Regions from separate parts of the Microbacterium sp. ARD31 genome, predicted to be linked through region 1. Evidence: riboswitches for the same ligand, from Rfam matches in the RefSeq annotation. Region 1 holds a riboswitch; each other region holds the start of a gene.

Region 1 (9,348 bases):
GCCGGCCACCTCGCCGCTCGCGGCAGCGCTCGCCGAGGTGCGCCGCGCGGTCGTCGCCGGGGGCGCAGTCGTGCTCAAGCCGGCTCCCGAGGCGGCGCGCGCCGCCATCGAGGTCGGCCGCATCGCGCTGGACTTCCTGCCCCGCGGGGTGCTCAACGTGGTGGTCACCCGCGACGTCGACGTGGCCATCGGGCTCACCGTCGACCGCCGTGTCGACGAGGTGGCCTTCACCGGCTCCGAGGTCGTCGCCGAGCGCGTCCGCGACGCGGCCACCCGGGCACGCAAGCAGGTCCGCACCGACACCGGCCACCCCGTCAGCATCCGCGCGAAGGACGACGCGGACCTCGAGGCGGTCGTGGCCCGGGCGGCGGTGGCCGTCGCCACCAACGCCGGCCAGGCGTGCCGTATCCCGACCAGCGTCGTCGTGCCCGCGCTCCGCTACATGGACGCCCGCACGGCGGCGATCCGGGCGATGGACTCCGTCGTGGTGGGCGACCCGCTCGACCCCGCGACGCTCTGCGGGCCGCTGCGCTCGCCCGTGGCCCGCGACCGGGTGCTGCGCTACGTCGCGCTGGCGGAGTCGGAGGGCGCCGACGTCGCCCGCGGTGGCCGGGCGCTGGACCGTCCCGGCTGGTGGGTCCCGCCGACCGTCATCGGCGGCGTGGCCCGCGACTCCCGGCTGGTCACCGAGGAGCTGCTCGGGCCGGTGCTCATGGTCGTGACGGAGTCCCGGACCTCGCCATCGGCACGTGCATGACTCCGTCGTCGTCGAACTCGGGTCCGTTGACCTCGAAGCCGTAGCCGCGGTAGAGCCCGGTCATCCCGGTCTGGGCGTCGAGGTGGACGTCGCGGTCGCCGCACTCCTCGAGGGCGCGCTCCATCAGGCGGTGGGCCAGACCGCGGCCCCGGGCGTCCGGCGCGACGACGACCCGGCCGATGCGCGCCCGGTCCCCGTCGTCGAGGACGCGCAGGCAGCCGACGAGCCGGTCGTCCTCGAGCAGCAGCACGTGGCGGGTCGCGGCCTCGAGGTCGCGGCCGTCGAGGTCGGGGTAGGCGCAGTGCTGCTCGACGACGAACACCTGCTGGCGCAGCCGCCACACGTCGTACGCCAGCCGCGTCGGCAGCTCGTCGAACCGGACGCACCGCACCTGCAGGCTCATCGCAGGAACTCCACGACCTGGGCGAACGCGCGCCGGGCCTCGGGTGCGAAGGGCAGCAGCCCGTAGACGTGGATCAGGTCCGGCTCCTCGATCGCCGTCAGGTCCCAGCCGGCCTCGCCGGCGCGCTGCCTGAGCAGCCGGCAGCCCGGGAAGAGCAGGTCGCGCGTGCCGTAGAGCACCAGCGCCCGCGGCAGGCCGGCCAGCTCGCCGAGGGCGGGGGAGACCTCAGGCCGCCCCAGGTCCTGCGACGTGCCGGCCCACCACCCGGCGTACGCCTGCAGCTTGCCGATGAACAGCCACGGGTCGATCGCATCGACGTCGTGCGTCTCGGGGGTCGAGGTGGTGAGGTCGACCCACGGCGCGTGCATCACGAGGTGGCTGGCCGGGGTGAGCCCGCGGTCGCGGACGGACTGGGCCACTGCCAGTGCCAGGCCGCCGCCGGCGGAGTCGCCGGCGAGGACGACCCCGCCCTCGCGCCCCGCCCAGCGGGCGACGTCGTCGACGAGCGCGTCGTGGGAGTCGCGCCAGGTGTGCTCGGGCGCGAGCGGGTAGTCCGGCATGACGACCCGCGCCCCGATCGCGTCGGCGAGCCGGGTGGCGTACCGGACGTGGAAGGCGTCGATGGGCGCCATGAACGCCCCGCCGTGGACGTAGTACAGGGTCCGCACCGGCCGTCGCGTGCGTGGTGTCAGGACGTGGCACGGGAAGCCGATGTCGGTGACCGTGGCGTCCCACCGCTTCGCGAAGCCGGGCGTGACGCGGGTCGGGAGCGCGCGGTCGAGGGTGCGGTGCCAGGCCTCGACCCGGGCTCGCTCCGCGGGCTCGCTGTCGAGCTCGCGGGACCTGCGGATCTTCGGGACGAGGGTGGCCAGCAGGTCGTGGCGGCGGCTCGGCATGCCCCCGACCCTAGAGGTGCTCGAGCGGACACTTGGCCGCTCGACGCGCGCCATGCCCTACGTCGGGCGGCCACAGAGGTGTCCTAGTACGCTGGCGCCAGAAGACAGGGGAGCACGTGCAGGCGTGCTGAGAGTGCGGACCAGCCGCAGACCCTCCGAACCTGATCCGGTTAGCACCGGCGATAGGGAGTCACCATGCACCAACGTGTCCGCGCTGCACTCACCACCGCGGCCGCCGCCGTCACGCTCGCGGGGTGCAGCCTCGCCGGAGGCGGCTCGGACGAGTCCGCGAGCGAGACCACCGCGAGCCCCAGCGGCTCCACCGGAGGCGCCGGCGGGACGGTCGTCCTGGCCACGCACGAGTCCTTCCACCTGCCGAAGCGGCTGGTCAGGGCGTTCGAGGACGAGAGCGGTTACACCCTCGAGGTGCGCGCCGCCGGTGACGCCGGCACCCTCGCCACCAAGCTCAGCCTGACCGCCGACAACCCGATCGCCGACGCCGCCTTCGGCGTCGACAACACCTTCGCCTCGCGACCGCTGGGGGAGGGCGCCTTCGCCGAGGTCTCGCCGACGACGCAGCCGCCCGTCGAGTACGCCCTGCCCGACGGCTCCGACCGGCTCGTCCCGGTCGACTCGGCGAGCGTGTGCGTGAACGTCGACACCGCCTGGTTCGACCGGGAGGGGCTCGAGCCGCCCCGGACGCTCGAGGACCTCGCCGACCCGGCGTACCAGGACCTGTTCGTCACCCCCGGCGCCTCGACGAGCAGCCCCGGGATGGCGTTCTTCCTCGCGACCGTCGCTGCCTTCGGCGACGATTGGCAGTCCTACTGGACCGACCTGCTCGACAACGGCACCAAGGTCGTCGACGGCTGGGAGGACGCCTACTACGGCGACTTCACCGCCGGCTCCGACAACGGCACGCGTCCGATCGTGGTGTCCTACGACTCCTCGCCCGCCTTCACGGTCTCCGGGGGGCGGAGCACGACGGCGGCGCTGCTCGACACCTGCTTCCGCCAGGTCGAGTACGCCGGCGTGCTCGAGGGTGCCGACAACCCGGAAGGTGCGGCCGCCCTGGTCGACTGGCTGCTCAGCGACGAGGTGCAGAGCGCGCTGCCGGAGTCGATGTACGTCTTCCCGGTCATGCCCGGCGCGACGATCCCCGAGGACTGGGCCGCCTTCGCCGAGCAGCCCGAGGACCCCTACGAGGTCGACCCCGCCGAGATCGCGGCCAACCGCGAGCAGTGGCTGACGGAGTGGACGGACGTCATCTCGCGATGAGAGGTCTCGAGGCTCGCTCCGCTCGCACCTCGACCACCGGGGCGCTCGGTGGTTGAGGTGCGAGGAGCGCCAGCGACGAGCCTCGAAACCCCACTCCCATGAGGCGGGTCGCCGGCCTCCTTCTCCTGGCCGCCGGCCCGGTGCTGGTGCTGGGCGTGCTGTTCGTGCTGCCGGTGACCGGGATGGTCTCCGAGGGCTTCGTGGTCGACGGCCGCTTCGCGCCGGGCGAGGTCCTCGAGGTGCTGACCCGGCCGCGGGTGCACCGGGTCGCCTGGTTCACCGTGTGGTCCTCGGCGGTCGCGACGCTCGTCGCCGTCGTGCTGGGCCTGCCGGCGGCGTACGCCCTGCACCGGCTCGCGCTGCCCGGTCGCGCGGCGGTGCGGGCGGCGCTGCTCGTGCCGTTCGTCCTGCCGACCGTCGTGGTGGGCGTGGCGTTCCGCCAGCTCCTGGGGGAGGGCGGGCCGCTCGGCTTCCTCGGCCTCGACGGCACGCCGGTCGCGATCGTGTGCGGCCTGGTCTTCTTCAACGTCGCCGTCGTGATCCGGACGGTCGGCGTCGCGTGGGAGTCGCTGGACCCGCGGCCGGGGCAGGCGGCGGCCGCCCTGGGCGCCACGCCGTGGCAGGTGCTGCGGACGGTGACCCTGCCGGCGCTGCGCCCTGCGATCGTCGGTGCGGCCAGCGTCGTGTTCCTCTTCTGCGCGACCGCGTTCGGCATCGTGCTGACCCTGGGCGGGGTGCGCCACGCGACAGTCGAGACCGAGATCTACCTGCTGACCACGACGGTCTTCGACCTGCAGGCGGCCGCCGCCCTGTCGGTCCTGCAGATCGTCGTGGTCGTCGGCCTGCTGGCCCTCGCGGCGCGGCTGCGCGCCGTCCCCGACCCCACCGCGCCCCGCACCGTCACCCCGCCCCGGGCCGTGCGCCCGGGGGACCTGCCGGTCGTCGCCGCGACCGTCGCGGTGCTGGCGGCGGTGCTGCTGCCGATCCTCACCCTGGTGGTGGGCTCGCTGAGCGTGGGCGACGGCTGGGGCCTGGCCAACTACCGTGCCCTGACCACGGCCGGCGACGACCGGGCGCTGGTGGTGCCGGTGACGAGCGCGCTGGTCACGAGCCTGCGCACGGCCGTCGACGCGACGTGGATGGCGCTGCTGCTCGGAGTCACCGTCGCCACCATCGTCACCCGGCGCTCGCACTCCGTCGTCGAGCGGCGGGTGCGCTCGACCCTCGACGGGTTCTTCATGCTCCCGCTCGGCGTGAGCGCGGTGACGCTCGGCTTCGGCTTCCTCATCACCCTCGACCGGCCGCCGCTCGACCTGCGCGACTCGCCACTGCTCGTGCCGATGGCGCAGGCGCTCGTCGCGCTCCCCCTGGTGGTGCGCACGCTGACGCCGGTCCTCGGCGGCATCGACGACCGTCAGCGGCAGGCGGCGGCGTCGCTCGGCGCCTCGCCGCTGCGCACCCTGCTGACCGTCGACCTGCCGGCGGCCTGGAAGCCGGTGCTCGCGGCGAGCGGGTTCGCCTTCGCCGCCTCGCTGGGGGAGTTCGGCGCGACCTCGTTCCTCGCGCGCGACGAGAGCCCGACCCTGCCGGTCGTCATCTTCCGGCTGATCGGCCACCCGGGCGAGATGAACTACGGCATGGCACTGGCCGCCTCCGTCGTCCTCGCCGTCGCGACCGCTGTTGTGATGCTGGCCGTCGAGCGCCTCCGGGTGCCGGGTGTGGGAGCGTTCTGACGGTGCTCTCCCTGACGGACGTCTCCGTGCGCTACGGCGACGCGCTCGCGGTCGACGACGTGTCGCTGGAGCTCGCCTCGGGCCAGGTGCTCGCCGTGCTCGGCCCCTCGGGGTGCGGGAAGTCGACCCTGCTGCGCGCGGTCGCCGGGCTGGAGCCGCTGGCGGCCGGGACGGTCTCGTGGGACGGCGCCGACCTGTCCGGCACACCGACCCACAAGCGGGGCTTCGCCCTGATGTTCCAGGACGGCCAGCTCTTCGCCCACCTCAGCGTCGCGCGCAACGTGGCGTACGCCCTGCGCCTGCGGCGACTGCCCTCCGCGCAGGTCGCCAGCCGGGTGGGGGAGCTGCTCGACCTCGTCGGCCTGTCCGGGTACGGCGACCGGTTGCCGGGGACGCTGTCGGGCGGCGAGCGGCAGCGCGTCGCCCTCGCCCGCGCGCTGGCCGTCGAGCCCCGGCTGATCCTGCTCGACGAGCCGCTGTCCGCCCTCGACGCGACGCTGCGCGAGCGACTGGCGAGCGACCTCCGGTCGATCCTGCACGCGGCGGGCACGACGGCGCTGCTGGTCACCCACGACCACGAGGAGGCGTTCGCGCTGGCCGACCGGCTCGCGGTGATGCGCGAGGGGCGCGTCGTGCAGGAGGGCGCAATCGACGAGGTGTGGCGCGAGCCCGTCGACGAGGCGACCGCGCTCTTCCTCGGCTACGCCCGCGTGGTGCGCGGCCCGGCGGCGGCGCGGGTGGCGGCCGCAGCGGGCCTGGAGCCGGCGTACGCCGTCGCACTGCGCCGTTCCGCACTGGTCGTGGACCCCGCCGGTGCGCTGGATGCCCGGGTCGAGTCGTCCCGGGTGACGCCGGAGCAGGTGCGCCTCGGGGTCACGGTCGAGGGCGTCGGGTCGCTGGACGCCGTGGCGCCGCTCGGCAGCCGGGTCGCCCCGGGCGACGCGGTGGCGCTCCGGGTCGATGTGACACGTCTCGCGGTCCTGCCGATCTCAGTCGCCCCTTGACCCGTCCCTACACTGACCTGCGTGTATCGACCGGCCTACGCCCTCCTCATCGGGGTCGCCGCTGTCATGGGCGCACTCGCCGTGGCAGCCGCGATCAGCCTCGACCGTCCCCTGGTCGACCCCGAGGGCTTCCTCGGCCCGTCGTGGCTGAGGCTGCCGCTGCTGGTCTTCGGCGCGTTCCTGCTCGACGTCCTGCCGCGCACGCTGTGGGCCTCGCGGATGAAGCCCGCGCTGATGCCGGAGCTCGTGCGCGAGCGGATCCGCACCCACTGGGACCGCGACCGCATCGTGCTCGTGGTCCTGGGCCTGGTCTGCTTCTACATCACCTACGTCTGCTACCGGAACCTCAAGTCCTTCCTGCCCTTCATCATGGGCGAGGACAAGTACGACCGTGAGCTGCACCTGATCGACCGGGCGCTGATGTTCGGCCACGAACCGGCGACGATCCTGCACACGGTCTTCGGCACCGGGTTCATGGCCCACTTCCTGTCGACGATCTACCTCTGGTTCCTGCCGCTCGTGCCGCTGGCCCTCGCGGCCTGGCTCGTGTGGTCGCGCAACATCACCTTCGGCTACTGGTTCGCCACCTCGCAGTGCCTGGCCTGGTCGCTCGGCACGGCGTCGTACTACGCACTGCCGACCCTCGGTCCCGGCTTCCAGTACTCCTACCTCTACACCGATCTCCCGGACACCGGGTCGAAGGCGCTGATGCGCGCCTTGTACTACGGCCGCAAGGGGGTCATCCGCGACGGCGCGGAGGGTGCCGTGCAGTCGGTCGCGGGGTTCGCGTCGCTGCACGTCGCGATCACCCTGCTGGTCGCGCTGATGGTGCAGTACACGCTGCGCAACAAGATCATCCAGATCGTCTTCTGGGCGAACTTCGCGATCACCGTGGTCGCCACCCTCTACTTCGGCTGGCACTACATCGCCGACGACCTCGCCGGCGTGGTCATCGCCCTCTTCTCCTTCTGGCTCGGCGGACTCGCCAGTGGGCAGAAGTTCGACAGACACGGGCTCGCGTCCCATCCCACCTCCACCACCGCCCAGGTGCCCGTCGACGCCGACTGACGGCGTCCCGCCGACCGGGCACTTCGTTCCCCTCCGGGGCGGTGACCGGGCACTTCGTTCTGGACGGGGCGAGTGCGATCGGGAGGAACTGCCCGGTGGGTGTCGCGAACCGCGAGGAACTGCCCGGTAGGGAATGACAGCGGTGTAGTTTGCAAGGCGACACGCCGGGGTAAGGTGAAAAAGTTGGGGAAAGTGTTCCTTGTGTGACGAAAGTTGATTAGCGTGCCTCGCGTTGCCCGTGCGAAGGGGAAGTCGCACGGGCCCGAGACCACAAGGGGAACCCCCGTGCCCTTCGCTCCACCGCAGGACCCGGCCGCGGCGCCGCGTCGTACGACGTCGCGCCGAGCGAGTGCCCTCGTGCTCGTCGTGGCGCTGGGGCTCGGTGGTGCGCACGGGGCGGCGTTCGCGGACGAGGGGAGCTCCGATCGATCGACCGTGCCGTCGGAGGCCGACGTGGCGGCCGCGCAGCAGCGGGCGGCGGCCAAGGGACGTGACGTCGCGGCGGTGCAGGCCGACCTGATCCGGGCGAACCTGGCCCTGGAGGGGGCGGGCGACACCGCGGCGCAGGCGGCCGAGGCCTACAACGGGGCCCGCTGGCGTGCCGAGCAAGCGCGTCTCGAGGCGACGGACGCGCAGGAGGCGGCGACGGCGGCCCGGCAGGACGTCGAGGCGCAGCGCGAGCTCTACGCCGACACCGTCGTCCGGTCCTACGAGGAGGCCTCCCAGGTCCAGGGCCTCAGCGCCGTCGTCGAGTCCGACGGCATCGAGTCGATGATCGACCGCAGCGTCACCATGGGCAACACCTCCGACGCGCTCGACCACCAGTACGACGCCTTCATCGCCGCGTCCGCCGTCGCCGAGGTCACCGCCGCCACGGCCGCGGACGCTGCGGAGCGCGCGGACGCCGCGGAGGCCGATGCGGAGCAGGCCCGCGACGCTGCGGCTGCGGCGCAGGCCGACGCAGGCGCACAGGCCGAGGCCGTCGCGGCCACCAAGTCCGAGCTGATCGCCGAGCTCGCCGACCTGCAGGGGATCAGCGTCCGCCTCGCCGAGAAGAGGCAGCGGGCCCTCGAGCAGGCGGCCGCCGAGGCGGCGGCCGCTGCCGCGCAGGCCGAGGCGGAGGCCCAGGCCCAGGCGGAGGCCCAGGCCCAGGCGGAGGCCCAGGCCGAGGCGGAGGCCGAGGCCGAGGCGACCCCCACCAGCGCGCCCACCCCGACCAGCAAGCCGACGCCCGCGCCGACGCCCGCGCCGACGCCCACCCCGAGCGCTACGCCGACCGCGACGCCCACCCAGTCGCCGACTCCGACGCCGACTCCGACGCCGACCCCGACGCCGACCCCCATGCCGACTCCGACGCCGACTCCGACGCCGACCCCGACCCCAACGCCGACCCCCACTCCCACCCCGCCGCCGGCGCCGAGCGGGGACGCGACCGCCGCGATCGCGTTCGCCCAGTCCCAGCTCGGCAAGCCCTACCGCTACGGCGCCTCCGGCCCGGACGCCTGGGACTGCTCGGGACTCACCGCGGCAGCCTGGGCCCGCGGCGGGAAGTCACTGCCGCACTACTCGGTCGCGCAGTACTCCCAGTCGACGCGGATCACCGCCGCCCAGCTCGTGCCCGGCGACCTCGTCTTCTGGGGCTCCTCGAGCAGCCCGAGCTCGATCTACCACGTCGCGATCTACGTCGGCGGCGGCCAGATCGTCCATGCCCCCCGCACGGGCCGGGACGTCACGCAGGAGTCGATGTACTACTGGCGGGCCCCGAACTTCTTCGCGCGGCCCTGACGTCCCTCAGCGCACCTTGCGCGCGAAGCGGGTGGCGAGCTCGCCGGGGTCCATCCGGCCGTCGAGGACGAGGCGGGTGGGCCAGGCGGAGGTGACGATGCCCGAGAGCTCCTCGAAGAGCGCGAGGTCCTTGGCGTACAGCTCCGCCAGGCGGGACACGTCGTCGGCCGTCGGCGCCGTTCCCGGTACGACGTCCGCGCCGGCGTGCCAGTTGCGCAGCGGCGGCACCTGCTCGAAGCGCGGCAGGCCGAGGAAGTCGGTGGTGCGGTCGATCGTCGGCGCGAAGTCGGCCAGCATCGAGCGCAGCTCCAGCAGGAGCCACTGCTGGCGGGGGAAGAGCTCGAAGCCGCGCTGCAGCTGCTCGCCGTAGAACCCGCGCGCCAGGCCGGTCATGTGCCGCCACCGCATCGTGCGCACCTCGCCC
Region 2 (9,348 bases), on a different contig from region 1:
CCGGCGCCGAGAAGGCCATGGCATTCCGGAAGCGGAATATCGAGATCGAGCGCGACACGATCGACCGCGTGCAGCTCGTCGACGACGCCTGGACCTGGTTGCGCGGCATCCCCCAGCCCGGAACCCACCTGCGCGGGATCGTCGCGATGGGAACGTGGCGTTCCGCCGCCGCCGACGACTTCGTCATCGCGCGACGTCATCGCAAGGGCGTCGTGATCGATCTGGTCGGGCACCCCGAGTTCCAGCGGGTGCTGCTGACGACCCGCCACGGACTCGAACTCGTCAAGGCGCTGCGCCTGGACGTGCAGGGCGAGCCCACCGACGTCATCGACATCGTCGCCGACGCACCGTCTTCGTAGAGCCGGCGCACCCGCCGGCGTCTTCGCCCGCGATGCGCGCTCAGCTGACGTCGCGTCGCCAGCTCACGACGTTTCCGAGCACCACGAGCACCAGGGCGTAGCCCAGCAGCACCAGGCCGCCGACCCACCACTCGAGTTCGCCGGCCGAGGCCCCCGGCATGCTGGTGAACACGCTCGCGCCCACGAGTGCGTCGCTGGCTGCTCCCGGCAGGTACTGCACGACGGGGCCCAGATCTTCGACGAAGGATGCCGCGGCCCGGCCGACGGGCTCGAGGAACTGCGTGAACACCAGCACTCCGACGATCGCGCCGACCTGGTTGCGCACGAGAGCGCCCACGCCGATGCCGATGAGCACCCACAGGACCGAGGCCACCAGCATCCTGCCCAGCAGCGCCCACGTCTCGGCGTCGCCGAGTGCGGTGTCCAGGCCGAAGCCCGCGAGGATCCCGGCGGACACGCCGACCGCGGCGACGATGCCGACGATGCCGAACACGACGCCCATGACGATGCCGACGACGATCTTCGCCGAGAGCACGAGGCCGCGCCGCGGGGTGGCCAGGAAGGTCGAGGTCAGCGTCTTGTGCCGGAACTCGCTGGTCACCATGAGCGTGCCGATGAGGAGCGGGAAAACGTAGCCGACCGAGCTCGCCGTGCTGTAGAGGACCGGTGCGAGGCCGTCCTCAGGCAGGGTCGGGGCGCCTCCGGGCAGCGAGCCCGACGAGGATGCGGCGAAGACGAACGCGAGGACGCCGGCGGTGAAGGCGATGTAGACGGCGAGGACGATCGCGAGCACCCACCACATCGCGGTGGTGAACTGCTTCGTGGTCTCGGAGCGCGTCGCGGTGGTGAGGCTCATCGCGCGTGGCTCTCCTCGTGGTCGGGGTGATGGTCGCTGTCGCTGACGGGTTGCTCCGACCGGTCGCCGGGGGCGTCGCCGTGGTCATCCGCGGACGGCGGGACGATGTCGATCACGCCGGTGGCGGCGACCACGAACGCGGCGGTCGTGGGTGCGGGCTCGGAGGGCTCGTCGTCGGTCGCCTCGGACTCCGCCTGGTCGGTGGTCTCGGAAGGTGCCTCGTCGATGGGTGCGGACGGTGCTTCGTCGGCGGGTGCGGGGTCGGTGTCGAATGCGTCCGGCCCGGGCTCGTGCTCGGCCTCGGGCTCGTCCGACGTCGAAACCGGCTCCGCGGTGGCCGCGGGGGCGGCCTCGGGTGCGTCCTGTTCCGACATCGCGCCGGTGTCGTCTGGAGTCCCGGTGTCGTCTGAGGTCCCGGTGTCGTCTGAGGTCCCGGTGTCGCCGGGAGTCTCCGGGTCGACCCGCGGTTCGGCGCTGGCGGCATCCGGTTCGGCCTGCGGAACGCCACCGGACTCGCGCTCATCGTCCCCCGGCGTCGCCGGTGCCGCGGCTCCGGTGCTGGGGCCGAGCGCGGCGGGCCCGGTGGGCCTGGCCATGCCGCCCGCGCTCGGGTGCACGCGCACGCCGTTGACGAGGTCGAGGAAGACCTCTTCCAGTGCGGGGCCGCGTCGCTGCAGCGACGAGAGGGCGACGCCGGCGCCGGCGGCCACCTCTCCCACGTCGGCGGGCGAGGAGTAGCGCACGGTCAGCCCGGAGCGCAGCACTTCGAACGGCACCTCCGCCGCGCGCAGCGCCGCGACGAGAGCGCCCCGGTCGGGCGCGTCGACCACGGTCGCGGTCTCGGTGGGGTCGGCGAGCTCGTCGAGACCCCCTTGGAAGACCAGACGGCCGCGCGAGATGATCAGCAGGTCGTCGACGGTCTGCTGGATCTCGGTCAGCAGGTGGGAGGACACGAACACCGTGCGGCCCTCGCGCGCCAGGCCGCGGAGGAAGCCGCGCATCCAGCGGATGCCCTCGGGGTCCAGGCCGTTGGACGGCTCGTCGAGCACGAGCACTCCGGGATCGCCCAGCAGCGCGTACGCGAGCCCCAGGCGCTGGCGCATGCCGAGGGAGAACCCGCCGATACGCCGGCCTGCGGCATCCGAGAGGCCGACCAGGTCGAGCACCTCGTCGACGCGGGTCCGCGCGATGCCGGCCGCCTGCGCGTAGACGGTGAGATGGTTCGCGGCGGTGCGGCCCGGGTGGAAGCTCGAGGCCTCGAGGACGGCTCCGACGCTCTGCAGCGGATGCCGGAGCCTGCGGTACGGCGTGCCGCCGATCGTGGCGGTGCCCGACGTCGCCTTCACGAGGCCCAGCAGGATGCGCATCGTCGTCGTCTTGCCGGCACCGTTGGGGCCGAGGAAGCCGGTGACGCGTCCTGGTTCGACGCGGGCGGTGAAATCCGACACCGCGGTGATGCCGCCGAATCGCTTGGTGACTGCGGAGAACTCCAGCACCTGTCCTTCGGGCATGCCGAACCTCTCGTTGTCGTGGCCGTTCACCCTATCCTGACCCACAACGGCCGTCCGGCCCGGGATTCACGGCGGCCCGGTGGTGCAGCCGGGTAACGTGGCGGGGTGACCGCGAACGACGAACCCCGCGTGCTGGCTCGCACCGGCGACGGGGTCGGGCATCTGACACTCAACCGGCCGCGTGCGATCAACGCCCTCGACCTGGGGATGATCCGCGACCTCGCCGATGCGCTGAACCGGTGGCAGGACGACACCGAGGTGGATCTCGTGCTGCTGGACGGCGCCGGTGAGCGCGGACTGTGCGCCGGCGGCGACGTGCGTGGCCTCGCCGAGCAGATCCGCGGGGGCCGCCCCGAGGCCACCGCGGAGTTCTTCCGCGCCGAGTACGCGCTCAACGCCCGGATCTCGGAGTACCGCAAGCCCATCGTCGCCCTCGCCGACGGCGTCACCATGGGGGGCGGCATCGGGCTGGCCGGACACGCGACCATCCGCATCGTGACCGAGCGCTCGCAGCTGGCGATGCCCGAGACCCGCATCGGCTTCACGCCCGACGTCGGCGGCACGTGGCTGCTCGCGCACGCCCCGGGCCGGCTGGGGGAGTACCTCGCCCTCACCGGTGCGGTCATCGGCGGCGCGGACGCCGTCTACGTCGGACTTGCCGATCACGTCGTCCCCTCGGATCGCCTCGCGAGCCTCGCGGACGCCCTGCGCACCCGGGCCGATCCGGCGACGCCGACCGAGCTCGTCCTGCTGTTCGACGAGACCCCCGAGCAGGCGCCGCTCGAGCGCGCCCGTTCGTGGATCGACGACGCGTTCGCCGCCGACACCGTGCCCGACATCATCGCGCGACTGCGCGAGCACGGAGACGCTGCTGCCGCGGATGCCGCATCCACCCTCGAAGAGCTGTCGCCGACCGGGCTGGCCGTCACGCTCGAAGCGGTCCGACGTGCGCGGACCCTTCCCGATCTGCGCGCGGTCCTCGCGCAGGAGTACGGCCTGGTGATGTGGTTCGCGGCCACTCAGCCCGACCTCGTCGAGGGGATCCGGGCGCAGTTGATCGACAAGGACCGCACCCCGCGGTGGCAACCGGCAACCTTCGCAGACCTGGATCCGGCGACCGTCGACCAGGCCTTCGGTTTCGTGCCCGACCAGCCGCTGTGGGCGGACGACTGACCCGTGTTCGACAGTCCGCTCTCGGCATCCGCATACGACGTGCTCGGCGTCGCGCCCGACGTCGACGACGAGGCGCTCCGCAAGGCGTATCGGCTGCGGCTGCGCCAGACCCACCCCGACACCGGCGGGGACGCCGCCGTCTTCGTGCAGGTGCAGCGGGCGTGGGAGCTCGTCGGCACTGCCGAGGCGCGGGCGGCCTACGACCGCGGCCACGGGTTCGGTGCGAGTGCGCCCCCGGAGTGGTCGGAGTGGTCGCCGCCGCGCACGGCGACGCGTGACACGCGCCCCCGCGCCCGCTCGTTCGGGCACCCCGGCGGCTGGCGCCGGGAGCGCTACCTGTCGCTCATCCGCGAGTGGGCGGGCCGCGGGGTGACCGTGGCGGATCCGTACGACCCGGCGCTCGTGCGCTCCGCGCCCCACGCGGTCCGGCGCCTGCTCGCCGACGCGCTCGCAGAGGAGGCCACCGCGCGCATCGTCTCCGACCTCGGCATGGGCTACACCGTGTGGCACGACGTCGCGGCCGCCGGGCGCGGCGGCCACGCCGACGACAAGCTCGACCACATCGTGCTGGGCCCCAGCGGGCTCTATGCAGTGCTGTCGGAGGACTTCGGCGGACCGGTGCGCTCGCGCCGGGGCGAGCTCGTCGGCGAGGGTGTCGGCGAGCCGCCGGTGGCGACCCTCGTCGCGCGCATGCGGGTGATCGCCCGCGCGGCCGGCGTGCGCTTCAGCGGCGCGATCGTGGTGCTCCCCGACGAGGACGTGCTCGACCCGATCGACGAGATCGGAAAGGTCCGGGGGATGCCGGTGGCTGTGGTGTCTCGCAGCGCGCTGTCCACCGTGCTGCGACGGGGGATCACCGGCGCCCGTGACGTGGGCGGCAACGAGGTCTTCGACATCCGCACGCGCCTCCAGCGCGCCGTCGTCTTCGTCTGAGCCGGCTCGCCGTCAGCCGTCGAGGCCGAACAGCTCGAGCGGGTGCGTCAGGCGCCACCACGCGCTCGGGTCGTCGACGTCGTCGGTCAGGACCAGATCGACGGTGGTGTCGTTGAGGGGCCCGTCGACGGTCAGGGTTCCGACCGTCGCGCCGTCGGCGCGCGCGTCCCCCAGATCGAAGGTCGTCGAGACGATCCCCGCCGCGCCGTTCCACAGCACCACGTCGGCGTCGGCGTCGGCCACGATCTCGACGCGCTCGCCCCACACGGTCTCGACGGTGCCGACGACCGAACCGGCGGCCACCGTCGGCTCGGTCTGCAGCTCGCGCTCGACGTCCGCGTACAGCGTGCGGGTGGCCGCGTTGCGGGCGTCGTCGTCGGCCTGGCCCAGAACGGCGGCGTAGACGCGGACGGGGGTGTCGTCGACGGTGATGTCCTTCGCCGACAGCAGGTTCCACGCGGCGAGCGTGCCCGTCTTGATCCCGACCACGCCCTCGTCCGCCAGCAGCGCGTTGGTGTTCTCGACGCGGCCGGCGCCGGGGAGCTCGATCACCCGCTGCGACACGATGTCGGCGATGACCGGATTCGCCATGGCCCTCTGCGCGAGGGTGATCAGCGCGGCGGGGCTCGCCCGGTTGCCGGCATCCATCCCCGTGGGCTCGACCACCGTGACACCGGGCACGCCGTGGGCGCGCAGCCATTCGTTCGCAGCATCGGCGAAGACCGCATCCGAGGGCCACAGGTTGCCCGCGAGCCGGTCGGCGTAGTTGTTCGCCGACCCGACGAGCATCCCCGCCAGCAGCTGTCGCTGGGTGAGGACGCCGTCGACCGGGACGTCGAGGGCCGACTCGCCCCGGGAGCGGTAGTTCCAGTAGTCCACCGAGTCGGCGTAGGTGAACCGGAACTCCGGTCCGTCCTCGCCGGCCGGAAGCGGCATCTCGTCGAGGACCACCAGGGCGGTGACGACCTTGGTGATGCTGGCGATGGCGTCCGCGGTGTCCCCGGATGACGTGGTCCCGTCCGCGGCAGCGGGAGACACCACGGTGCCTCCCGCGCCCGCCACGGCGACGGCGGCGCTTCCCTCGCTCGGCCAGCTGAGCTCGGCCGCGGCCGCCGGGACCGGGGCGACCTCGACGTCGGCGATGGTGGGCTCGACGGCCGACAGCGGCCACAGCAGGGTGGTCGCGGTGTAGACGAGGGCGACGAGCACGGCGATCGCCAGCGGCACCAGCACCCCGGCCCGCAGGGGCGACCGCCACGGCGGACGATCCAGCAGTCCCGACGCGACGAGGGTGGGCGTGGTGATGGGTCGGGGCGTGACCGTGCGATCGTCGAGCCACGTCAGGGCGATGCGCCCCGAGGTCGAGACCACCGGCCCCCCGTCGCCGGTCGCGCCGGTCGCGGCATCCGGGTCTTCGTCCGCCGGCCACTCCGCCTGGTTCTGTGCGCGCGCGTCACGGCGCGACAGCAGGGAGGCGTCATCGACGGTCACGCGACAAAACTACCGCTCCCGTACGCCGGTATACTCATCGCCACAACCACGGGAGTCCGGTGAGCCGGGCTGAGAGGAAGCGATCCACGCTTCGACCGTCGAACCTGATCCGGATCATGCCGGCGCAGGGAGGAGAGAAGATGCACACGTCCACGTCCGCATCCACCGCCGAGAAGGCGACCACCGCTGGGAAGCGGAGCCTGCGTTGGCGCGTCGTCGACATCGTCGTCGCCAGCGTCATCGGCGTCGCTTCGGGCCTGATCTTCCTGGCCTGGAACGTCGGATACCTCGGGCCCAGCGCACTGCTCGAACCGCTGCTGCCCGGCCTGCAGGGTCTGCTCGACGGTCCGTGGCTGTTCGCCGGAGTGCTCGGCGCGCTGATCATCCGCAAGCCCGGTGCCGCGATCTACACCGAGACCCTCGCCGCCGTCGTGTCGGCGCTCGTCGGCAACCAATGGGGCGGCTTCCTCACCATCGAGGCCGGCCTCGTGCAGGGGCTCGGCGCCGAGCTGATCTTCCTGCTCTTCCTGTACAAGCGCTGGAGCCTGCCGGTGGCCGTCCTCGCGGGCGCGGGTGCGGCGCTCGCCGGCGGCATCAACAACCTGGTGCTGTGGTACGCCGGCGCGGACACCACCTTCACCCTCGTGTACCTCGCCTCGACCATCGTCTCGGGAGCGGTCATCGCCGGTGCCCTCTCGTGGCTGCTGGCGCGCGGGATCGCCGCCACCGGCGCGCTCGACCGGTTCGCGTCGGGGCGCGATGTGCGCGCCCGTGTCTGACGCGTGAACACCGCCGGGCTCCGCGCGGCCGCCGTCCAGGCGCGAGGGTGGGGCTGGCGGCACGCGTCGCGGCGCGCGTGGGCGGTGAGCGGTGTCGACCTCACCATCGAGCCGGGGGAGCGCGTGCTGCTGCTGGGCGCCTCGGGGGCCGGCAAGTCGACGCTGCTGCACGGCCTCGCCGGCGTGCTCGGAGGCGACGAGGAGGGTGAGCAGGCGGGCGAGCTCCTCATCGACGGGATGCCGGCCTCCGGCGCCCGCGGGCGCGCCGGGCTCGTCCTTCAGGACCCCGATTCGCAGGTCATCCTCGCGCGCGTCGGCGACGATGTGGCCTTCGGGTGCGAGAACCTCGGCGTCCCGCGGGAGGAGATCTGGCCGCGGGTGCGTCACGCGCTCGACGCCGTCGGTCTCGACGTGCCCCTCGACCGGCCGACGAAGGCGCTGTCCGGCGGTCAGAAGCAGCGCCTCGCGCTCGCCGGAGTCCTCGCCATGCGCCCCGGGCTCGTGCTGCTGGACGAGCCGACCGCCAACCTCGATCCGCACGGCGTCGTCGAGGTGCGGGAGGCCGTGCGGGCGATGCTCGATGCCCACCCGGCAACCCTCGTGGTGGTCGAGCACCGCGTCGAGGTGTGGCTGCCGCTGATCGACCGCGTGATCGTCCTCGGTGCCGGAGGCGGTGGCATGGTCGCGGACGGCACGCCGGATCAGGTGCTGCGCGGAGAGGGGCCGCGGCTGGCCGAAGCCGGGGTCTGGGTGCCCGGCATCCGCCCCCCGCTTCCGCCGCCGCCCGCCCGCGCGCCCGGCGAGCCCTTGCTGGTGGCCCGTGACCTGGCCGTCCAGCGGGTGACCGGAAGGCCTGTCGCCTCGGGGATCGACGTCACCGTCGACGCGGGCTCCGCGCTGGCGATCACCGGACCCAACGGCGCGGGCAAGTCCACGCTCGGCCTCACCCTCGCCGGACTCATCGCCCCGGCATCCGGGGACGTGTCGGCGGCGGGCGCGCTGGGCGACGGCGTCGCGGCGGCTCCCATCCGGTGGTCTTCCCGCCAGCTGCTCACGCGCATCGGCACCGTGTTCCAAGACCCGGAGCACCAGCTGCTGACGACGACGGTGCGCGCCGAGCTCGAAGTGGGTCCCCGCGCGCTCGGGCTCGACGCGGACGAGACGTCGCGCCGCGTGGACGAGCTTCTCGAGCGCCTCCGCCTCGCACCGCTGGCGCGGGCGAATCCCTACACGCTGTCGGGCGGCGAGAAGCGGCGGCTGACCGTGGCCGCGGCGCTGGCGACCCGGCCTCGCGTGCTGATCCTGGACGAGCCGACCTTCGGTCAGGACGCCCGGACGTGGGCGGAGCTGGTGGCCATCCTGGCGCGCCTGCGAGACGAGGGGTCGGCGATCGTCACGATCACGCACGATCTCGACGTCGTGACAGCGCTGCATTCCCGGCGGTTCGAGCTGCCGGCATCCGCGGCGGAGGGGGCGTCGTGACCCTGCTCGACTCCCGCGCTCGCACCGGTGTGGTCGCGGGCATCAACCCCGTCGCCAAGCTCGCTGCCGCGGCGGTCATCGCCATCCCCCTCGTCTTCACCCTCGATGTGGTCTCGGCAGCGGTGGCGCTCGTGCTCGAGCTGCTCCTCATCCCCTTCGCCGGCCTGGCGTGGCGGGAGTTCTGGACGCGGACGTGGCCGGTGTGGCTGGCCGCGCCGCTCACCGCCCTCACGATCGCGCTGTACGGCGAGACCTCGGGACAGATCTACGCGGAATGGTTCGTCGTGCGCATCAGCGAGGGCTCCCTCGCCCTCGCCGCCGCCACCCTTCTGCGGGTCCTCGCGATCGCCCTCCCGTCGGTCGTGCTCTTCGTCACCGTCGACCCGACCGATCTCGCCGACGGGCTGGCGCAGGTGCTGCGCCTGCCGGCGCGTTTCGTGCTGGGTGCGCTGGCGGGGCTGCGCATGGTCGGGCTGTTCATCGACGACTGGCGCGCGCTCGAACTCGCCCGCCGCGCCCGGGGCGTGGCGGATCGGGGACGCCTGCGCCGCTTCTTCGGCATGGCGTTCGCGCTGCTGGTGCTGTCGATCCGGCGCGGCTCGAAGCTCGCGACCGCCATGGAGGCCCGCGGGTTCGGCGCGGACGGGACCCGCACGTGGGCGCGTCGCTCCCGATTCGGCGCACCGGAGTGGGCGCTCATCGGGCTCGGGGCCGCCATCGCTGCGGTCGCCGTGGTCGCCGCAGTGGCGGCGGGCACGTGGAAC
Region 3 (9,348 bases), on a different contig from region 1:
GTGGACCAGCCGGCCCGCTACGACAAGGTCGTCTTCCAGGACGCGCGCGGCCCGGTCACCGTGGACCTCGCGGCCGGGAGGGCGTCAGGGGAGGGCACCGACACCATCGCGGTGCCGGCCTTCTCGGGCGGGATCGTGGGCTCGGCGTACGACGACGTGCTGACGGGTGCGAACGTCCCGGACCGCATCGAGGGCGGCCGCGGCGACGACCGGATCCGAGGGCTCGGCGGTGACGACGTGCTGGAGCCCGGGCGGGGGGACGACGTGGTGCGCGCCGGCGACGGCGACGACGCCGTGTTCTCGCCGGACACGGGGCGCGACCGGTTCTACGGCGACGACGGCCAGGACTTCGCCGAGGCGAGCGGGCGGCGCAGCGCCATCGGTGGTGGGAACGGTGACGACTACCTCGTGTCGCGCCACGGTGCCGACGTCCACGGCGGACGGGGCGACGACGAGATCGAGGCGGACCTCATCCGCAGGACGCGGATCGAGGTGGATGCCGGCAGCGGCCGACGTGACATCGTGCGGATGCGGGCGCCGAAGTCCGAGTTCCCGCGGGGCTCGAGGTACGTCGTCGACGTGCCGCGCAAGCGCGTGACGGTCGGCGGAGCGAAGCGGGCGCGCTACGAGGGCGTCGAGGACCTCAGGTTCTCCGGGCGTCCCGGTCGCCTGACCTACGTGGGCGGCTCGAAGCGCGACCGCCTGTCCGTGACCAACGGGATGCAGGTGAGGGCGTACGGCCGGCGCGGGGCCGACATCCTGGTGGGCGGCTCACGCGGCGACCTCCTCGACGGTGGCCCGGGTCGCGACCAGCTCGTCGGTGGTGCGGGCAGGGACCGGTGCATCAGCGGCGAGGAACGACGGCAGTGCGAGGTACGTCGCTGACCCGCGGTCAGGCGGCGCTGACGGCTTCGGAGTCGAGCTCGACGCCCGGTCCGCCCCAGAATCGTCCTCGGTCGAACAGCAGAGGCTCGCCGTCAGCGCGAACGGCGACCTTCACGACACGTCCGAGGTGCAGCCGGTGGTCGCCGCCGTCGTACGACTGCCACGCCTCGCAGCGGTACGACGCGAGCGCACCGTCGAGGGTCGGCGCCAGGTGGTCGCCCGTCGACTGCCAGCCGACCCCCGAAGGCGCACGCCGCCGGCCGGCGAAGTGGAGTGCGAGGTCCAGCTGCGTGGCGTCGAGGACGTTGACGGTGAACGGCACGCGCCCGAGGTGGCCGGCAGCGCTCGCCGAGCGGGCCACGGACACCAGCACCAGCGGCGGGTCGAGCGAGACGGACGTGAACGAGCTCACGGTCACCCCGCGCGTGACTCCCTCGCCTCGGTAGCTCACCACCGACACACCCGTGGCGAACCGCGACAGGCAGTGCCGCAGGTGCAACGGCTCCAGGGTCGGCGTGCCGTCCACGACCTGTCCCATCCCTACTGGAGCAGGCCGGGCACGCCGAGCGCCTGGCGTCCCGACTCCACGAGCGTGGCCTCGGGCGTCAGCGGGTGGAACTTCGCGGCCCGGACGTCCCGGTAGGCGCGCTCGATGACCGACCCCTTGAAGAAGGCCTGGCCACCCGCGACGTCCATCGCCAGGTCGACGACCTCGACGCCCGCCTGGGCGACCTCGGCCTTCGCGGTCATCACCGCGAGGAACCGCTCGTGCGACGGCGTCGGGTCGTCGCCGACGGCAGCGAGCGCTCCGTCCAGCGCCCACTCCGCCACCTGCAGCCTGTGCCGCATCACCCCGACGGTGCGCTGCACGAGCGGGTCGTCGGCCCGGGCCGCGGCGGACGCCAGCGCTTCCGCGTACGCCGCCTCGGCGACGCCGAGGTAGACGCCCGAGATGATCGGGAAGGCGACGCTCGCGATGACCTGAAGTGGCGGGTCGACCACGCCGTACGGCCGGTTCGCGAGCACCTTGTCGTCCGGCACGAACACGTCCTCGAGGAGGATGTCGTGGCTGGCCGTGCCGCGCATGCCGAGGGTGTCCCAGGTGTCGACCACCGTCACGCCCGGCGCCGAGAGGGGCACCGCCATGTTGAGCACCCGGCGACCCTGCTCGGGATCGTCGAGGACGAACATCGTCGACATGACCGACCCGTGACGCGACTGGCTGGCGAACCGCTTGCGGCCCGAGACCCGATAGCCGCCCTCGGCCGGGACCGCCTCGCCCCGGGGATGGGTGAAGTCGCCTCCGCCCGTCGAGACGAGGAGGAGCCCGTCCTCGGCGACCCTGCGCAGGGTCGCCTCGGCCCCCGGCATCCCCCGGCGGTAGCGCCACGCCGTGAAGGCGACCACGTGCTGGTGCATGGAGCTCGCCAGCGCGGTCGCGCCGCAGTGGTGTGCGAGCTCGCGCTGGAGGGCGGTGAGCTCGCTGATCGTGGCGCCCTCGCCGCCGAGCTCGGCAGGGACGGCCGCCGTGAGCAGGCCGACGTCGCGGAGGGCGTCGTAGGCCTCGCCGACGAACGTGCCGTCGACGTCGTGCCGGGCAGCGTGCCGGGCGAGCCGTGGGCCGATGGCCCTCGCGCGCTCGACGAGCGAGCCGGAGGTGCCGGTGGCGTGGTGGTCGGAACGGGTGTCGGACTGCGCGCTCTCGGCGCGGGGCTGGGTGGATGTCGTCATGCGTCGAGCATCGGCGTGGCCGCGAGCGGCATCCAGTGCACGATCGTGACCCCACTGGTCCAGGTTCTGGACTACCACCCGCCGTCGAGCCCTGCGAGGATGAGTCATGCCCGACTACGGGAGCTACTGTCCGGTCGCGATGGCCAGCGAGGTCATCGCCGACCGGTGGAACCCGCTCATCATCCGGGAGCTGGTGCTGGGCAACACCCGGTTCAACGACATCGCCAGAGGCATGCCGGGGATCTCCCGTTCGCTGCTCGTCCAGCGGCTCCGGCACCTGGAGAAGACGGGCGTCGTCGAGACGTGGCCCGCCGCGACGGGCCGGGGGAGCGAGTACCACCTCACGCCGGCCGGGCGGGACCTCGAGCGCGTCATCGACAGCCTGGGGCGCTGGGCGGTGGAGTGGCTCTTCGACGACTTCCGTCCGCACGACGTGCCGCCTGCCACGCTGATGTGGTGGATGCACCGGAGGGTCGACCCGTCCCGGTTCCCGCCGCTGCGCACCGTCATCGAGTTCCGGCACACCGCCCCGGAGCCGCAGACGATCTGGATGGTCCTCGACCACGGCCAGGCCTCCGTGTGCCTCCAGCACCCGGGCTTCGAGACCGACGTCCTCGCCTCAGCCGACACCGCGGCCTTCGCCGACGTCTTCCAGGGCTACCAGCGCTGGTCCGAGGCGGTGGACGCCGGACGGATCGAGGTCGCCGGGCCACCCCGCCTGACCGTAGCCCTTCCCACGTGGTTCCGGTGGAGTCCGTGGGCCGAGGTCACCCGCGAGCGGGCCGGGCGCCCCGTCGCCGGGCCCGCACCTCGCTGAGACTTCCTACTGCTCGAACCTGCGGAACGCGCGCCCCTGCGCACCCGCGAGCTCCGCGGTCTTCCGCGACAGCTCGGTGACATCCACGTCGCGCAGGCTGGTGAGCTGGTGCGGGTCGCGCTCGAGGTCGTACAGCTCCCACTCCCCGGTGCCGGCGTGCTCGATGTAGGCACGGGAGCCCTCGCGGAGCAGCGCCCAGTCGAGGTTGGTGTTCTCGATGATCAGGCGGCGCCGCCAGCTGGACCAGTCGCCGGACCGGAGAGGGCCGAGCATCGAGCGGCCGTCGAGCTCGCGTCCGTCGTCCGGGTCCAGGCCGGCGATGTCGAGGGTGGTGGGCATGAGGTCGACCTGGGAGACCAGCGCGTCGACCGTGCGCGGCTCGACGCCGGGTCCGCGCGCGGCGAAGGGGATGCCGGCCGCCTCCTCGTAGGGCTGCGACTTGTGGAGCAGCCGGTGCTCGCCGAGGAGGTAGCCGTTGTCGGAGACGAAGAAGATCCACGTCCTGCGGAGCTGGCCGGTCCGTCGCAGCACGTCGAGGATCCGACCGACCTGGTCGTCGACGTCCTGGAGCTCCTCGAGCTTGCCCTCGTAGATCTTGCGCATCCGGCGACGCTCCTGCTTCGGCAGGTCGCGCAGCCACGTGGGCTTGTCGCTCATGTCGGCCTCGTTGAACGCCGGCGGGTCCCACTCGACGTCGTCGAAGTCGTCGGCGTGCTCGGGGCTCGGCGTGTAGGGGCCGTGCGGGGCGGTGGGGGAGTACACCGCGAACCACGGCCCGGTGTCCTGGTGGCGACGGATGAAGCGGCGCAGCCGCTTGCCGGCGAACTGGTCGAACCCCCGCTGCGACTCGACGCGCCGGACCGTGCCGTCGACGTTGACGCGTGGGTCGTCGATCATGCCGTCGAGCAGCGCCACCCAGCGGTCCCAGCCGGGGGCGACGTAGGTCGGGTCCAGGCCGAGGCCGTTCATGTACTTCCCGAAGTAGCCGGTGCTGTAGCCGGCGCCCTGCAGCCTGGTCGCCGCGGTGTCCCGGTCGTGCCCCTGCCCGACGAAGGGCTGGTGGGTCATGTTGCTGTCGCAGCCGTGGTTGTGGGGGTAGCGGCTGGTGAGGATCGAGGCGCGCGCCGGCCCGCACAGCGGCATCGCGCTGTAGCCGCGACGGAAGTGCACCCCCTTGCGGACCAGCCGCCTCCACGTGCGGTCCATCGACCGCAGGGTCGAGCGCATCTGGTCGTCGGTGACGATCCACAGCACGTTGTCGGCCACGCGCCCACCCTACGCACGCCGCACACCCGGTCGCCTGCCTCGACGGCACCAGCGCGACCTCGGCCGACGACCTCTGCTAGCGTCGTCGCCGTCCACACGGGAGTCCGCGGCAGCGGGCTGAGAGGGAGCTGGAGCCGCTCCGACCGTCGTACCTGATCCGGGTCATGCCGGCGAAGGAAGTGATTCCACGTGTTGTCGACGCGCATCTTCTGCCTGGTCTCCTCGACCGACGACCTGTCCCTGCTCGGCGACCTGGCCGAGGCCGGGATCGACGGGTTCCAGGTCCGCGACAAGGTGGCCACCACCCGTGAGCTCGTCGAGCTCACGCGGGTCGTGATCGGCGCGGTCCGCCCGTTCGGCGCCACCGTCGTCGTCGACGACCGGCTGGACGTCGCCCTGGCGACGGAGGCCGACGGGGTCCACCTCGGGGCCGACGACCTCCCGGTCGCGCTGGCCGTCGCGGCCGCGCCGCACCTGCTCGTCGGAGCGACCTGTCGCGACCGCGGCGACGTCGAGCGGGCCGCCGCGGCAGGGGCGGCGTACGCCGGGTTCGGACCCGTGTTCGCCACGTCCAGCAAGGCCGGGCTCCCGCCCGCGCTCGGGGTGCCCGCCGTCGCCGCTGCGAGCGGCGTGCTGCCGCTGGTGGCCATCGGCGGCATCGAGACCGGCCGGGTGCGTCCGGTGGTCGACGCGGGTGCCCACGGCGTGGCGGTGATCGGTGCCATCTGGCGCGCACCTGATCCCGTCGCCGCAGCGAAGGAGCTGGTGCAGGAGCTCGGCTGATGCGCGTCCACGTCCTCGGCGCCGGCATCGTCGGCCTCGCCTGCGCCGACGAGCTGCTCGCCCGCGGCCACGACGTCACCGTCGTCGACCCGGCACCTGGGAGCGGTGCCTCGGCCGTCGCCGCCGGGATGCTGTCACCGGCGGGGGAGGCCTGGTTCGGAGAGGCCGACGTGCTGGGGCTCGGGCTGGCCAGCGCGGCCCTCTGGCCGGCGTACGCCGCCGGGCTGGGCGTGACCCTCCACGAGCACGGGACCCTCGTGGTCGGGTACGACGCCGGTGACGGCCAGGACGTCGAGCGGCACGCCGAGGTGCTGGCGCGGCACGGCATCCCGGTCGACCTGCTGGGGCACGCGGAGGTCCGCGGCCTCGAGCCGGGGATCGGACGCACGTCACGCGGGATCCGGCTCGACGACCGGGCGGTCGACCCCCGGGCGGTGGTCGCCAGCCTGCTCGCCCGGCTGCGCGGCCGGGTCCGGGACCGCCTGCCGGCGGCACGTCCGGACGCGACGGTGGTCGCCACCGGAGCCTTGCTTCCCGAGCCGTGGACCGGTCTGGTCCGAGGCGTGCGCGGGGAGGTCGTCCGGCTCCGGACCACCGTGCCGCCGCGCCACGTGGTCCGGGGCTGGGTCGCGGGCGAGCCGGTCTACCTCGTGCCGCGCGCGGACGGGGAGGTGGTGGTCGGGGCCACGGTCGAGGAGCACGACGAGCCGCCGGCGGCGACCGCGGGCGGCGTCCTCCGGCTGCTCCGCCCCGCACGCGTGCTGCTGCCCGCGCTCGACCGGGCCGAGGTGCTCGCGTGCGAGGCCCGGGACCGGCCGGCGACGCGCGACCACCTGCCCCTGGTCGGCCCGACTGACGACCCGCGCACCTGGCTCGCGGCCGGCCACTTCCGCCACGGAGTCCTGCTCGCCCCGCTGACGGCCCGGCTCCTCGCCGACGCCCTCGAGGGCGCGGCCCCCGACCCGGCCGTCGACCCCCGACGGTTCCTGACCGCTAACCACCCCACCACCACGACCACCGGAGGCATGCCATGCGCCTGACCCTCAACGGCGTCCCCCTGGACGCCGACGCCCGGACCCTGCAGGACCTGCTCGGCCCCCTCCCGAGCGGGCACGCAGCCGTCGTCAACCACGAGGTCGTGCCGCGCGCCGAGCACGCCAGCAGGCTGCTCGCCGACGGCGACGTCGTCGAGCTCGTCACGGCGGTGGCCGGCGGATGACCGAGCGGACGAGCGACCTCGTGATCGGCGGGCGCACCCTGTCGTCGCGGCTGTTGCTCGGCACTGGGGGCCTGCCGCGACCGGACTTGGTCGACCCGGTCCTCGACGCGGCCCGGCCCGGAGTGGTGACCGTCAGCGTGCGGCGGACGTCGAGCACCGCACCGGGCGGGCTCCTCGCGGCGCTCTGCGACCGCGGGGTCCCGGTGTTGCCGAACACCGCCGGCTGCCTGTCGGCCCGCGAGGCCGTGCTGACCGCCGAGACGGCGCGCGAGGCGCTGGCCACGGACTGGGTGAAGCTGGAGGTGATCGGCGACGAGGTGAGCCTGCTGCCCGACGCCGTCGAGCTGGTCGCGGCAGCGGCGGAGCTCGTCGCGCGCGGCTTCACGGTCCTGCCCTACACGACCGACGACCCGGTGCTCGCCCGCCGCCTCGCGGACGTCGGCTGCGCGGCGGTGATGCCGCTCGGCTCGCCGATCGGCTCCGGCCTCGGGATCCTCAACCCCCACCTCATCGAGTCGGTCGTGGCCGCGGTCGACGTGCCGGTGGTGCTCGACGCCGGCATCGGCACGGCCTCCGACGCGGCGCTGGCCATGGAGCTCGGGTGCGACGCGGTCCTGGCGGCGAGTGCGGTGACGCGGGCCGCGGACCCGGTCGCGATGGCCGGCGCACTGCGGGCGGCCGTCGACGCAGGCGCCGCCGCACGGCGGGCCGGCCGGATCCCGCGCCGGACCGTGGCGCGCTCGGCGAGCCCGCTGGACGGGAGGATCGCGTGATCCCGCGGCTCGTCGTGCTGACCGACCGTGCCCAGCTGCGGCTGGGCCGGGGGCTGGTCCGCACCGTCCGCGAGTGCGCCGATGCGGGACTGTCGGCGGTCGTGGTGCGCGAGCACGACCTCGCGCCGTCGGCCCGATCGGCGCTCGTCGAGGAGCTGGTGTCGGTTCCCGGCCTGACGGTGATCTCCTCTCGCATCCCGGATCCGCGAGCCCACGGCCTGCACTGCGCGGCGCAGCAGGGCGCGCCGCCTTCCGCCGGTCGCTGGGGCCGGTCGTGCCACTCGCGCGCCGAGGCCGACCGTGCGGCGGACGAGGGCGCGTCCTGGGTCACCCTGTCGCCGTACGCCGTCAGCGCGAGCAAGCCGGGCCACGGTCCCGCCCTGCCGCCCGGCGCCTACGCCGGCCATCGCGTCCCGGTGCTCGCCCTGGCCGGGATCGACGCCCGCAACGCGGCCGCCGCCCGGTCCGCGGGCGCGCACGGCGTCGCGGTGATGGGTGCCGTGATGCGCGCCGCCGACCCCGCGGCCGTGGTGGCCGGGCTGCTGGAGGCGCTGGCATGAGCGCCCCACCGGTGGTCCTCGCCATCGGCGGCACCGACAGCGGTGGTGCCGCGGGGCTGGCCGCCGACGTGGCCACCCTCGGCCACCTCGGCTGCCACGCCGCGTGCGCGGTCACGGCGGTCACCGCGCAGGACACCACGGGCGTGCACGCGGTGCACCAGGTCCCGCCACCGGTGCTGGCCGCCCAGCTCGACGCCGTCCTCGACGACCTGCCGGTCGCCGCGGTGAAGACCGGCATGCTCGGGTCACCCGGAGCGGTCCGGCTCGTCGCGGAGCGCACGCGGGACCTGCCGCTGGTCGTCGACCCGGTGCTGGTCGCCACGAGCGGGGCGGTCCTCGGCGACGACGCCGTGCGCCGGGCGTACTGCGACGTGCTGCTGCCGGTCGCGACGGTGGCGACCCCCAACCTCGCCGAGGCCCGGGCCCTCACCGCTGTCGACGCCGCAGCCCGCGACCTCGCGGCCCGCCTCGCGGACCTCGGCTGCGCCGTCATCCTCACCGGGGGACCGGACTGGCGACCGGGCAGGGCCGTCGGCACCTGCACCGACTGGCTCTGCGAGCCGGGCGGCACCCCGGTCGCGATGCGGCACCCGGCCGTCCCCACCACCGCCGACCACGGCACCGGGTGCACCTACGCCAGCGCCCTCGCCGCCCACCTCGCCCACCGCGCGCCCCTCGCCGAGGCAGCCGCGGACGCGGCGGCGTACGTCGCGTCCCGGCTCACCGACAGCAGCACCTGGCACCTCGGCCGCGGCCGGGGTCCCGTCTCCCACCTCGCACCCACCCATCGCGTCCACCAGGAGGACCCCGCATGACCGCCCACCCCACCCACCCCGCCCACGAGCGCGTCCTCACCGGCCCGTTGGACGTGCCCGTGACGAGGGTCCACCTCACCAACGGCGAGACCTTCGACCGCTACTGCACCGCGGGCCCCGGCTCCGACCCGGCCGCCGGGCTGCCGGCGCTGCGCGCGGAGTGGATCGCGGAGCGCGGGGACACCGAGGAGCACCCCGGTCGCGAGGCCCGGCTGGCCGACAACGGCCGCTCGGCCGTCCGGCGTGGCGCCGCGCGCGAGGAGTGGCCGGGCGAGCGCCGGGCGCCGCGGCGTGCCCTCCCCGGTCGTACGGTCACCCAGCTGCACTACGCCCGCCAGGGGATCGTGACACCCGAGATGGAGTACGTCGCCGCACGCGAGGGCTGCGACGTCGAGCTGGTGCGCAGCGAGGTCGCCGCCGGCCGGGCGATCATCCCGGCCAACGTCAACCACCCGGAGTCCGAGCCGATGATCATCGGGCGGCGGTTCCTGGTGAAGGT

The links. A riboswitch is a leader RNA that binds a small molecule or an ion and turns the genes downstream of it on or off. The one in region 1 is predicted to bind thiamine pyrophosphate.
Region 2: another riboswitch for thiamine pyrophosphate. It lies ahead of Q9S36_RS15980 (ECF transporter S component); the one in region 1 lies ahead of Q9S36_RS21635 (thiamine ABC transporter substrate-binding protein).
Region 3: another riboswitch for thiamine pyrophosphate. It lies ahead of thiE (thiamine phosphate synthase); the one in region 1 lies ahead of Q9S36_RS21635 (thiamine ABC transporter substrate-binding protein).

Annotation. Positions count from the first base shown of each region.
Region 1 covers NZ_JAUZVE010000009.1:39,325-48,672, reverse strand. Annotated here, with positions in the region: gene Q9S36_RS21650 (aldehyde dehydrogenase family protein) at 1-757, shown strand, start outside; gene Q9S36_RS21645 (GNAT family N-acetyltransferase) at 711-1,160, opposite strand; gene Q9S36_RS21640 (alpha/beta hydrolase) at 1,157-2,056, opposite strand; TPP riboswitch at 2,153-2,262, shown strand; gene Q9S36_RS21635 (thiamine ABC transporter substrate-binding protein) at 2,252-3,334, shown strand; gene Q9S36_RS21630 (iron ABC transporter permease) at 3,433-5,067, shown strand; gene Q9S36_RS21625 (ABC transporter ATP-binding protein) at 5,070-6,071, shown strand; gene Q9S36_RS21620 (phosphatase PAP2 family protein) at 6,093-7,139, shown strand; gene Q9S36_RS21615 (C40 family peptidase) at 7,425-8,924, shown strand; gene Q9S36_RS21610 (sulfotransferase domain-containing protein) at 8,931-9,348, opposite strand, start outside.
Region 2 covers NZ_JAUZVE010000005.1:53,011-62,358, forward strand. Annotated here, with positions in the region: gene Q9S36_RS15950 (hypothetical protein) at 1-359, shown strand, start outside; gene Q9S36_RS15955 (ABC transporter permease subunit) at 400-1,215, opposite strand; gene Q9S36_RS15960 (ATP-binding cassette domain-containing protein) at 1,212-2,726, opposite strand; gene Q9S36_RS15965 (enoyl-CoA hydratase/isomerase family protein) at 2,832-3,899, shown strand; gene Q9S36_RS15970 (DnaJ domain-containing protein) at 3,903-4,832, shown strand; gene Q9S36_RS15975 (D-alanyl-D-alanine carboxypeptidase) at 4,845-6,323, opposite strand; TPP riboswitch at 6,362-6,471, shown strand; gene Q9S36_RS15980 (ECF transporter S component) at 6,464-7,102, shown strand; gene Q9S36_RS15985 (ABC transporter ATP-binding protein) at 7,106-8,584, shown strand; gene Q9S36_RS15990 (energy-coupling factor transporter transmembrane component T) at 8,581-9,348, shown strand, end outside.
Region 3 covers NZ_JAUZVE010000069.1:11,445-20,792, reverse strand. Annotated here, with positions in the region: gene Q9S36_RS47390 (calcium-binding protein) at 1-885, shown strand, start outside; gene Q9S36_RS47385 (flavin reductase family protein) at 893-1,423, opposite strand; gene Q9S36_RS47380 (acyl-CoA dehydrogenase family protein) at 1,426-2,616, opposite strand; gene Q9S36_RS47375 (helix-turn-helix domain-containing protein) at 2,723-3,433, shown strand; gene Q9S36_RS47370 (sulfatase) at 3,440-4,699, opposite strand; TPP riboswitch at 4,786-4,895, shown strand; gene thiE (thiamine phosphate synthase) at 4,889-5,482, shown strand; gene Q9S36_RS47360 (FAD-dependent oxidoreductase) at 5,482-6,522, shown strand; gene thiS (sulfur carrier protein ThiS) at 6,513-6,701, shown strand; gene thiG (thiazole synthase) at 6,698-7,474, shown strand; gene Q9S36_RS47345 (thiamine phosphate synthase) at 7,471-8,034, shown strand; gene Q9S36_RS47340 (hydroxymethylpyrimidine/phosphomethylpyrimidine kinase) at 8,031-8,849, shown strand; gene thiC (phosphomethylpyrimidine synthase ThiC) at 8,846-9,348, shown strand, end outside.